DNA from 2 places in the Staphylococcus sp. GDY8P57P genome. Region 2 is predicted to be linked to the other one. Evidence: predicted binding sites of a transcription regulator. Region 2 holds the regulator's gene; the other holds the start of a gene.
What was found. Region 2 encodes CtsR, which represses protease genes until heat stress. Its sites were predicted from a motif close to ATGGTCAATAAAGGTCAAACA; they were not measured.
Positions count from the first base shown of each region.

Region 1: a site for CtsR is predicted at 3,872-3,892, ahead of clpB (ATP-dependent chaperone ClpB). Genes of this name have one in related genera too.

Region 1 covers NZ_JAESLK010000018.1:343,609-349,931, forward strand. Annotated here, with positions in the region: gene KA878_RS06900 (YjzD family protein) at 104-304, shown strand; gene KA878_RS06905 (AbrB/MazE/SpoVT family DNA-binding domain-containing protein) at 620-868, opposite strand; gene clpB (ATP-dependent chaperone ClpB) at 1,207-3,816, opposite strand; gene KA878_RS06915 (acyltransferase family protein) at 4,221-6,047, opposite strand.
Region 2 covers NZ_JAESLK010000017.1:57,574-63,896, forward strand. Annotated here, with positions in the region: partial or broken gene KA878_RS05150 (ATP-dependent Clp protease ATP-binding subunit) at 1-2,243, opposite strand, end outside; gene KA878_RS05155 (protein arginine kinase) at 2,258-3,265, opposite strand; gene KA878_RS05160 (UvrB/UvrC motif-containing protein) at 3,258-3,821, opposite strand; gene KA878_RS05165 (CtsR family transcriptional regulator) at 3,844-4,305, opposite strand; gene KA878_RS05170 (NupC/NupG family nucleoside CNT transporter) at 4,460-5,674, shown strand; gene pdxT (pyridoxal 5'-phosphate synthase glutaminase subunit PdxT) at 5,778-6,323, opposite strand, start outside.

The DNA.
Region 1 (6,323 bases), on a different contig from region 2:
AATAAATAAAAAAGTACAAAGTATAATCAGTTATTTACTATCTCTATACAAAACGACTACTTTACATTAAAATGGAAGTATATAAATTATGGAGGTCATCGGTATGAAATACCTCGTAACTTTTATTTGGGCAGTCATCCTATTACAAATGGTTAACTTTGTATTGAATAGTTTAAATGGCGGTGGATCATTAAACTTTATTACGCCATTAATTCTAGCAGTTGTCTTTACAATTGTTATTGCTATTTTAGGTGCAATGATAAAACCAGATGACTTTACCCGCCAAGGTAACAGACATATTTAATAACATAGCATGTTTATTAAAGAAACAAATGCGATAAGTGAAACAAGTACACTGTTTCATTTATCGCTTTTTTAATTTGATAATAAAGCACCTAAACTACTTCTGGATGCCCTTCAGCCCCCATCAATAATGCTAATCTGGTTTTCACCACTATGTCCGAAAAGTAACGTTGCTTTCTACTTGTAATAGTCATTACCCAAATTATCCCAGTATAATGATTAATTTAAATATTACTTATACTTAAACAGGTCCTATACCTTACCTTTTCCAATTCCATTTACAGGGTTAAAATCAATCTTTATTATTCAAACTGACTTACCACTTTTCTTTACCTACATCTTGTCCATAATCTATTTCATCTTCAATATATATACCTCCATTTTTATAATAATTATGAATTTGTTCTTTTATTGATAGTTCCTTTTTAGAAAATACAACCTTTCCATCATTAGTGACATATACATCTAAATCATCACCAATCTCCAAATCAGCTTGCTTTAAAATATGTTTATTTAAAGTAATTGCTTGACTATTACCATTTTTAAACACTTTTGCGGAATTCATTTTAGATTGCCCTTTTCTTTTTGCTTAATATTATATATAAAATGTACTTACTTAAGCATATGTTTTGTTATCTTACATATTGTTTCTCAAATAGTGTGGGTGAGACGCCTCTAGGAATAGCATCAGCTTAAGACAAAACTACAATTAAAAAGCAATTCATCACAATCTACAAGACTTTGAAAAAGGCTTCTAAAGTGATGAATTGCTTATCCTTACTAACCATTGGCTTAAGCCATGCCTAGGGCAAGCGAACCCAACACTATCTAGAAACACACTAAACTTCACAAAAAAACCTAGAAAGTGCGCATCACACTCTCTAGGTTTCCCATAATCATTCATTATTCATTTTTAGGCTTTTGCACATCGAAAGTTAACGCATCGTTGCCATCTAAATCTACTTTAATTAAAGTACCCTCTGGCATACTTTCTTTAATCATCATACGTGCTAATGGTGTTTCAATTTGACGTTGTACAAAACGTTTCAATGGTCTTGCACCAAATTGTGGTTCATAAGCTTCTTCACCCAACCATTTTTTCGCGTCATCAGAAACTTCAATAGAAAGTCGTTGATCCATTAAACGAATATTTAATTGAGTTAAAATTTTATCAACAATCATACTCATATCGTTAACAGATAATGGTTTGAATAATACAATATCATCCATACGGTTTAAGATTTCAGGTTTAAAGAAAGCATGTAAGCTATCCATTACAGCTTTTTCAGTGTCTTCAGTAATTTCACCTGTATCTTTGACATTCTCAAGTAATACTTGAGAACCGATGTTACTAGTCATAATGATAATTGTGTTTTTAAAGTCAACACTACGTCCCTTAGAATCAGTTAAACGACCTTCATCTAAGATTTGAAGTAACACGTTGAATACATCACTATGTGCTTTTTCAACTTCATCAAGCAAGATTACTGAGTATGGGTTACGTCTAACCGCTTCAGTTAATTGACCACCTTCATCATGACCAACATAGCCTGGAGGAGCACCAATTAATCTAGAAACAGAGTGTTTCTCCATATACTCACTCATATCAATTCGAATCATATGTTTTTCAGAATCGAATAATGATGCAGCTAATGATTTAGCCAATTCAGTTTTACCTACACCAGTTGGTCCTAAGAATAAGAAACTACCAATTGGTCTATTAGGGTCTTTAATACCTGCACGTGCTCTTACAACAGCATCAGATACCAAGTCTACCGCTTTATCTTGACCTACCACACGTTCGTGTAAAATATCACTTAAACTTAATAATTTTTCTCTTTCTGTTTCAACTAATTTAGAAACTGGAATACCAGTCCATTGACTCACAATGTCGCCAATTTCTTCGTCAGAAACGACTTCACGAATCATGCGTTCACTATCACCTTGTTCATCTTGGTATGCTTCTTCAAATGCTTTTAACTCTTTTTCTAATTGAGGAATGGTACCATATTGTAATTCAGCTGCTTTTTCAAGATCGCCTTTAGTTTGTGCATCTTCTAAAGCTTGACGACTACGGTCTAATTCAGCACGTTTTTCTTGTACTTTTGCGATTTTTTCTTTTTCTTGTTCAACACGAGATTGTAATGATGCTTGTTTTTCTTTTTCATTTGAAAGTTCTTCTTGTAGTTCTTCTAAACGATGTTTACTAGCATTATCAGATTCATTTTTTAATGCACTTTCTTCAATTTCTAATTGCATGACACGACGGTTCACTTGATCTAATTCAGTTGGGTTTGAACCCATTTCAGTACGAATTGTGGCACAAGCTTGGTCGACTAAGTCGATGGCTTTGTCAGGTAAGAATCTATCAGTAATGTAGCGATCTGATAATTCAGCTGCTGCTACTAAAGCACGGTCTTGAATGCGTACACCGTGATATACTTCGTAACGTTCTTTCAAACCACGTAAGATTGAAATTGTGTCTTCTACGTCTGGTTCACTTACGCCTACTTTTTGGAAACGACGTTCTAATGCAGAGTCTTTTTCAATATATTCTCTGTATTCATTTAAAGTAGTAGCACCGATACAATGTAACTCACCACGTGCTAACATCGGTTTCAACATATTGCCGGCATCCATTGCGCCGTCTGTTTTACCTGCGCCAACTAACATGTGAATTTCGTCGATGAATAAGATGATTCGTCCATCAGACTCTTTCACTTCTTTAAGCACTGCTTTAAGACGTTCTTCGAATTCACCTCTAAATTTCGCACCCGCAACTAAGGCACTTAAGTCTAATTCGAAAATTGTTTTATCTAATAATGATTCAGGTACGTCTTTACGTACAATACGTTGTGCCAAGCCTTCAACAATCGCTGTTTTACCTACACCTGGTTCACCAATTAAGACTGGGTTATTTTTCGTTTTACGACTTAAAATTCGAATGGTATTACGAATTTCTTCATCTCTACCAATAACAGGGTCCATTTTACCTTGGCGTACCTCTTCAACTAAGTCACGACCATATTTCTCTAAAGCTTCATAATTTACTTCTGGATTTTGTGAAGTCACATGATTTCCCCCTCTAACTTTAGTTATAATTTCTTTTACAACTTCTTCTTTATTTCCAACAATCTGTTTTGTTGTGTCATCGATATCCATCGCAGCACGTAGGACGTGTTCCATTGAGATATAGTCATCTTCGTATTCTTTCATGTATGATTCAGCTTTATTTAATAATTCATTCGCTTTTGAACCAATATATTGTCCGTATTGAATATTATCTCCTTGTACTGAGGGATATTTTTTTAATTTTTCGTTATATGCTTGATTTAATTTATCTGTATCAATATTTGCGCGTTCTAATATACTTTTAAATAAACTATCAGTTTCTTCTAAAGTTCCTTTTAAAATTGCTTCGATTTCAATGTTTTGTAATTCGTTTTCTTTACTCAATTCAATGGCTTTTTGTAATGCACCTTGAATTGCATATGTCATTTGATTAATATCCAAATTTTTCACCCCTATTGATTTGATAAGAGCAAGGCCAAGTACTTCTTCTTTTTTGACTTTGACTTTCTTTGACCTTAATTACATTATAGACCCTCTTAAATGATTAATCAACAGTTATACTCAACTTTTTTATTTTTCTAAAATAGCTTGTACATGCATGTTTGACGCGCTTAATAAAGCGCTTTTATGCTATGTTTTATCACAGTTCCTTCAAGTATAAACATCAAATAATCGTCAAATTAAATAAGAGACTGAAACGGAATTCTTATCGAATTCATCGTCTCAGCCTCACGTGAATGACTAGTATTGAGTTAATTAAAGAAGTGCATTCTCAATTCAGTCAGCTACAACGCATGAGCTACATAGCTCAACTGTTTATTTTTGTTTCAAACGCTTAGCATATCTTATTTATTGTTCGAATTTTTCTTCATCGCTTTAATTATTTCATCAGATAATGCTTTTACACCACTATTTTCAAGGTGAACGCCATCTGGTGCGAAGTATTCAGGATGTCCTGCAGAGCGTTGGTACCAATCTACTAAGGTTACATTTTTATGCTTTTTAGCAGCATTAGCAAGCTGTTTATTAACGTTATCTTGCCAATCACGAGGTACACGTGTATTTACTAAATAAATTTGTGCTTTACCAAACTTACTGATTAATTGATTTAATTCTTCCTCTGTAAAATCACCGTTAGTACCTAGTTCTAAAACAACTTTATCTGAAGGTTTATTATAGTTAGAATAATTGCCTGCAATTGAGAGCGCCTCTTGTAAATGGCGACCTACTTTACCATCAATCGTTGCTTTAGGCACTTGAGATTTAAATGTCTCACCAATATCTACCATTACTGAGTCTCCAATGAGTAATGGACTTATATCGGTATACACCTGTTTTTTACTTTTACTATTGCTATTTGAACCATCGATTTTTATATTTTCACCAGGCATCATTCTGATTAAATATTTATCTTGCTCATTCGTATTAAATGAATTTGCTTTATTTTCAATGTCATCTTTTCCAAAACGGTCAAAGACCCCAATAAACATTAATACTATTGGTATTAACGCTATTATTGATATGATCGTTCTGATGAATTTAGGTCTTTTTAGATGATTGAATGAAAATGCCTTGAAACCTTCACGTCTAAACGGTGTCTCTACATATCGATATGATAATTCAGCAAATAATACTGTAAGTACGATATCGATAGCATACACATAGATTGGAAGCTGTCCATCAACAAAGTGGATGTGTATAAAGCTTATAACAGGAAAATGCCATAGGTATAAACTGTATGAGCGTTTACCAATATAAACGAATACGCGATTACCTAATGCTTTAGCTAAAATGCTAGATGGATGAACTACACTAGCAATAACGAATAACGTCATACCTGATATAAGATAAAATCCACCATTATAAATCCATGAACTCGTATCTTTTACTGTGAAGAATAAGTATATCAGTAGGAGAAGTCCTATTATACCGATTCCATCAATTGAACGTTGCAACACCTTTGGCGGATGTGCTTTCAATTTAAACGGTGGCCATAAAAATGCTAATATTACACCTAATAATAATGTTTGTAAGCGTGTATCTGTCCCAAAATAAACTCTAGAATATCCAACGTTGGGTTGAGAAATAACGACCATCGCTAATAAAGATGCTAGAGAAATAATCCATAATATCAAAGTGACGTTGCGATATTTTTTAATCGTTAAGAGTAAAATAACTAACACGAACGGGAAGAACAAATAGAACTGTTCTTCTATTGCAAGTGACCATAAGTGTTTTAATGGCATAAATGAAAATTGCTCGAAGTAGTTAACATCTTTGGCAATATACCACCAGTTCGACACATAGAATAATGCGGCTATAATGTCATGTTTAACTCGTACAATTTCCTGTGGTTCAAATATTAATGTAGCAATTCCAACGACAATTAATAACGCAACAACTGCTGGAAGTAACCGTTTTACGCGTCGTAACCAGAATTGTTTCAGGTTTATTATGCCCTTTTCTTCGTATTCCTTTAAAAGCAAGCTTGTAATTAAATATCCAGAAATAACGAAGAAGGTATCTACACCTATGAATCCCCCTGTAAGCCATTTCCTGTTTAAATGGTAGATAATAATACCTAAGACAGCAATTGCTCTTAGTCCATCTAAACCAGGCATGTAACGCATTTTAGTCTTACGTTGATTCCCTTTTTCAAAATCTTGTTTCATTGTTCACATTCTTTCCCTATTAAATAATAAATTTTGATAAATTCATTAATTACTAAAGCACTGAAAATCAGGATAAAACGAAAGCCGATGATCAACAACATGAGTGAATATGATTTAGCTTAATATTCTTTAATATTTTAATGTGTATGATTAAATCGAGTTTTATACTTAGATGTCTGAGCTTGAACTATAATATTATTTTATATAATTTGGCGCATTTATTATAAATTTTCATAAATGCAAGTACAATTTAAATCATTTTATATTGTAATTCTT
Region 2 (6,323 bases):
TTCGCTTTGTCGGTTACTACAATATTAATATCTTGTTCAGAAAGACGTTGTGTTAATTTATTAACCATCATTGTAACAATTTCTTTCAATTCATCTTTAGAAAGTTTATGGAATACGATGATGTCGTCTACACGGTTTAAGAATTCTGGACGGAATGAATTTTTCAATTCTTTCATCATTGTCTTGCGAATCGTTTCATAGTCATGACCGTCAGAGCCACCACCGAAACCTGCAAAGCGTTGATCTTGTAATTCTTGTGCACCAACATTTGATGTCATAATAATCACAGTATTACGGAAATCAACTTGACGTCCTTTAGTATCCGTTAGATGACCATCATCTAACACTTGTAATAAGATGTTAAACACATCTGGATGTGCCTTTTCAATTTCATCAAATAAAATAACTGAATAAGGTTTACGTCTAACTTTTTCAGTTAATTGGCCACCTTCATCATGACCTACGTAGCCAGGAGGCGCTCCAACTAAACGGCTCACTGCATGTTTTTCCATAAACTCACTCATATCAACACGAATCATTGCATCTTCTTCGCCAAACATTGATTCTGCTAACGCTCTAGCTAGTTCCGTCTTACCTACACCAGTTGGTCCTAAGAAGATAAAGCTACCGATTGGACGTTTAGGGTCTTTCAATCCTGCACGTGCACGACGTACTGCTTTACTTATAGATGTTACAGCGTCATTTTGACCAATCACTCTATCATGTAATGTTTGTTCAAGATTCAATAATCGGTCTGACTCTGTTTCATTGATTTTTGTAAGTGGTATGCCTGTCCAGCCTGCAATCACTTCGCCAATATCTTCTTTAGATAGTGATGTAGACTTATCACCTTGCGTTGTTTGCCATTCATTTTTAGCATCTTCATATTGTTTTTCAAGTCTCGTTTGTTTATCACGTAAATTAGCCGCATTTTCGAATTCTTGAGCGTGAACTGCAGCGTCTTTTTCATTTTTCACTTTTTCAATTTCTTGCTCAATTTCTTTCAAGTTGTTAGGTGTTGTATGACTTTTCAGTCTTACTTTTGAACTTGCTTCGTCAATTAAATCAATTGCTTTGTCAGGCAAGAAACGATCAGATATATAGCGATCACTTAATTTAGCAGCTGCTTCAAGTGCTTCATCAGAAATATTAATACGATGATGCGCTTCATAACGATCTCGTAATCCTTTTAAAATTGCGATTGTATCTTCAACAGAAGGTTCATCAACTTGAATTGGTTGGAAACGACGTTCTAACGCTGCATCTTTCTCGATGTTTTTACGGTATTCATCTAATGTTGTAGCACCAATACATTGTAATTCACCACGAGCTAATGCTGGTTTTAATATATTTGATGCATCAATTGCGCCTTCTGCACCTCCAGCACCAACTAATGTGTGCAATTCATCAATAAATAGAATAACGTTACCAGCTTGATGGATTTCTTCCATTACTTTTTTCAAACGTTCTTCAAATTCACCACGATATTTAGTACCTGCTACAACTGTTCCCATATCAAGTGACATGACACGTTTATCTTTTAATGTTTCAGGCACTTCATTATTAACAATCGCCTGTGCAAGACCTTCTGCAATTGCAGTTTTACCTACCCCAGGTTCGCCAATTAGTACTGGGTTATTTTTAGTACGACGACTCAATACTTCAATCACACGCGTAATTTCTTTGTCTCTACCCACAACAGGATCTAGTGTTCCATCTTTGGCAATCACAGTTAAATCACGTGCTAATCCATCTAATGTAGGTGTATTATTTGATTTATTTGCTGTAGCGTTTTTATTGCTCATTTCAGGACTTCCTAATGCTTTAACCACTTGAGCACGCGCTTTTGTAATATTTAAATCTAGATTAGCAAATACACGCGCAGCTACGCCCTCATTTTCACGAATTAAACCTAGTAAAATATGTTCTGTACCTACAAAATTATGATGTAACTTTCTAGCTTCGTCCATTGAAAGTTCAATTACCTTCTTGGCTCTAGGTGTATAATGCAATGTTCCTGTTTGATCTTGTCCATGGCCGATTAATTTCTCAACCTCTTCAATCACTTTGTCTTCGGTAATATTGAAACTCTCTAATACTTTAGCGGCTATACCTTCTGGCTCTTTCATTAAGCCAAGTAGTAAGTGTTCTGTACCTATATTAGAATGATTTAAACGTATAGCTTCTTCTTGCGCATGTGCTAAGACACGTTGTGCACGTTCAGTTAATCTACCAAATAGCATATATTTCTTACCTCCTATTGTGTATATTCTCTTAATATATCTGCTCTCTTCTCATTTACAGAGATTGTTTCATCTTCATCGTTATAAATAAACGCTGATTGAATACTCACCATTAATTCATTAAATTGAAAGTCTTTCAATGTTAAATACCCTAAATCAATACCTAATTTCACTTCACTTAAACGATAGGAAGCTTCTTCCATTGAAATAATTCGACTGTTCTGTAAGATACCCAATGACCGATAAACACGGTCTAACGTTTCCAATTCATTATAATGCGTTAAGCGTTCACGAATTTGCATTTCTTCATTTATAATTTGTTGAACAACTTCAGTTAAATTATCTATAATTTCTTCTTCAGTTTTACCAAGTGTTAATTGGTTTGAGATTTGATAGATATGGCCATAAACTTGCGAGCCTTCTCCATATATACCTCGAATCGTAAAACCAAAACGATTAATGGTCTGTGCAATACGATTCATACGTTTCATGATGGATAACCCTGGTAAATGTAGCATCACACTTGCTCTCATACCTGTACCAATATTAGTTGGGCATGTTGTTAAATACCCTAAATGTTCATCATAACTAATGTCTAGCGATTGATCTAACGTATCATCAATATCACTCGCTTTGTTATATAAATCATGTAATGACAAATCATTTCCCATTGCTTGTATGCGTATATGGTCTTCTTCATTAATCATAATGCTGATCGATTCGTCTTCATTTAATAACACTGCTGATGCCGGTTGTTTAATAAGTTCAGGACTAATTAAATGTTTAGCAACAAGTTTCATTTTGTTTTGTTGATCCATTGTATCTAAACGCATGAGAGACAAATCAGGCAATACATCTTGCACTTCATTTATCACTCTAAAGCCATCTTGTTCTGAGGGAAACATGAGTGGATGGACATGATTTTCTAAATTTCTAGCTAATCGGATTCTGGAAGACATCACAATTGGAGATTCTTCTGTTTGTTTCATCCATTCACTGATATGCGTATTCATATCACTCATTGCGTTCCACCCCGCTCTCGTCTTTCAATGCTTTTATTTCGTCTCTAACGATAGCAGCTTCTTCAAAGTTTTGTTCATCAATTAATACATTGAGATACTTCGTTTTTTCTTCGATTTGTTTTTTGATGGCAAGTTTCTTATGAGAAGAACGAGGCGTTTTACCTACGTGCTCAAATTGTCCACCTTGCACACGTCTTACTATATCTACAATGTCATCTTTAAATGTAGCATAACAATTTGCACAACCAAATTTCCCTACATGTGCAATATCTTTTAAAGTCATGTTGCATGTTGGACATCGCTTCTCTTCTTGAAAAGCCACTTCATGAAAATTAATTCCATGCTTAGTTGCTAAATGTTGCAATATTTGTTTGACGACGAAAGCTTCTTCAATATCGTCTTGAAACTGAGAATGTGGCGATGTATTTTCATTTTGTTGCCAAGGATTTTCACCCTGCGCACATATAGAACATACCCATTTCTCAGAAGTGCCTTCTTTACTTTTTACTGTGAGTTTAACCTCTGCTTCATTTAAATGACAGTTTTCACAAAGCACACATAGACACCTCGCTTTTCTATTAATAATAATTAATGATTGGTAATACGCGTTTTAATATGTTGGCTCTAATGATATCTCGAGCAACCACGTCCATTTTTAATGTCTCGCGATCTACGATTACTTGAATCATTCTTGCTTCTCTTTCGCTGATGAGTCCCTTATCTAGCAAACCATCTATAATATAATACGCTTGTTGTTGAGAAATAGATGGCCCAATGATTTGCAATAGGTGATTAATATACCCCGTTGCATCTTTATTTTCAATTTTAGTGATTCGGATATAACCTCCGCCACCACGCTTACTTTCTATTTCATAACCATGTTCATTTGTGAATCTAGTTTTAATAACATAATTTAGTTGAGAAGGTACACAGTCGAAACGTTGAGCAATGTTAGCTCGTTGAATTTCTACCACGTCTTCATTACTTTCTTCAAATAACTTTTTAATGTACTGTTCTATGATGTCAGACATGTTGTGCATGATTTACCACCTCTTTTGACCTTCTTTGACTATATTATATGAGCATCTTTGACCTTTTTCAACCAATTTGTTTTTTAATTTTCTAAAATAATGATGTTACATGCAAGAATTTAATGTATTATATTAATTAAGAAAAATTTAAAGGAGTAGAATTATGCATATTCTTATTGGGATTATTGGGATAATTTTCTTTTTGGCACTTGCATTTTTGTTTAGCTCTGACAGAAAAAATATTCGCTGGCAATATGTTGGTCTTTTATTAGTCATCCAACTTGTATTTGCGTTTATTTTATTAAAAACGACAGCAGGTATTACAGTTATTGGGGGCATTTCGGAAGGATTTAACTACTTATTACAAAAAGCTGCAGAAGGGGTTAACTTTGTGTTTGGCGGATTCAAATTTGTCGATCCAAAAAACCCACCATTCTTCTTTAGCGTATTACTACCAATTGTATTTATTTCAGCATTAATTGGTATCTTGCAATACACTCGAATCTTACCTTGGATTATTAATGTTTTAGGATTCTTAATCTCTAAAATTAATGGTATGGGACGTTTAGAGTCTTATAACGCAGTAGCTGCTGCAATCTTAGGTCAATCGGAAGTGTTTATTTCATTAAAACAACAATTACCTTACATACCTAAACAACGTTTGTACACATTAACCGCTTCAGCAATGTCGACAGTATCAGCGTCAATTATCGGTGCTTACTTCACATTGATTGAGCCTAAATACGTTGTTACAGCAGTAGTATTAAACTTATTCGGTGGTTTCATTATTGCTTCTATCATCAATCCTTATAAAGTTAATGAAGAAGACGATAAACTATTAGTAGACGAAAGCGAAACTAAAAAGCAATCATTCTTTGAAATGTTGGGAGAATACATTTTAGACGGGTTCAAAGTTGCAGTAATCGTTGGTGCGATGTTAATAGGTTATATTGCCATCATCGCATTATTAAATGGTATCGTTAGTGGTATCTTCAGCTTTGTTTCTGGTGGCGCAATTACATGGGATTTCCAAACGTTAATTGGATTTGTCTTCGCACCATTAGCATTTTTAGCTGGTGTACCATGGGAAGATGCTGTTAAATCTGGTTCAATTATGGCAACTAAATTATTATCTAATGAATTCGTTGCAATGCAATCATTAGGAAACTTAAAAGATATTTCTGAACATGCTAAAGGTGTTACATCAGTATTCTTAGTATCATTCGCTAACTTCAGTTCAATTGGTATCATTTCAGGTGCTATCAAATCACTTAACTCTGAAAAAGGTGACGTCGTAGCACGTTTTGGACTTAAATTATTATTGGGGGCAACATTAGTATCATTTATTTCAGCAGCAATCGCTGGATTCTTTATCTAATATTGAAATTAAATACCCTAGAACTTCTGACAATTAGAAGTTCTAGGGTATTTTCATAGATGGAAACACTCAAATGCGTCTCTCCATTACCTACTATTCTTTTTTATTTGACCATATGATCGATAAAGTATTGTGTCACTCTATAATCATCCGTTAATTCAGGATGGAATGATACGCCTAAATATTTTCCTTGTTTGACTGCAACAATCTTTTCGCCCACAGTGCTTAATATTTCTACGCCCTCTTCAACACTAGCAATATGAGGTGCTCTAATAAATACACCTTCAATGTCTTCAGCTATACCTTGAATATCTAACTCTGCTTCAAAACTATCCACTTGTCTGCCAAATGAATTACGTTCAACAGTGATATTCAATTTTTTCAGATAGCCAGTTTCACCTTCGACATCTTTCGCAAGTACGATAAGGCCTGCACATGTACCAAACATTGGTAAATCAGACTGTTGTAACTTTTCTTTAAATCCATATAGATCCATTAATCTTCTTAGTGTAGTAGATTCTCCACCTGGAAGAATTAATCCATCTATTTCTTCTAATTGTTCAACCTTTTTAACTGCAATACCTTCATGACCACTAAGTTCAATATGACGAATGTGTTCACGTACGGCACCTTGCAATGCTAATACACC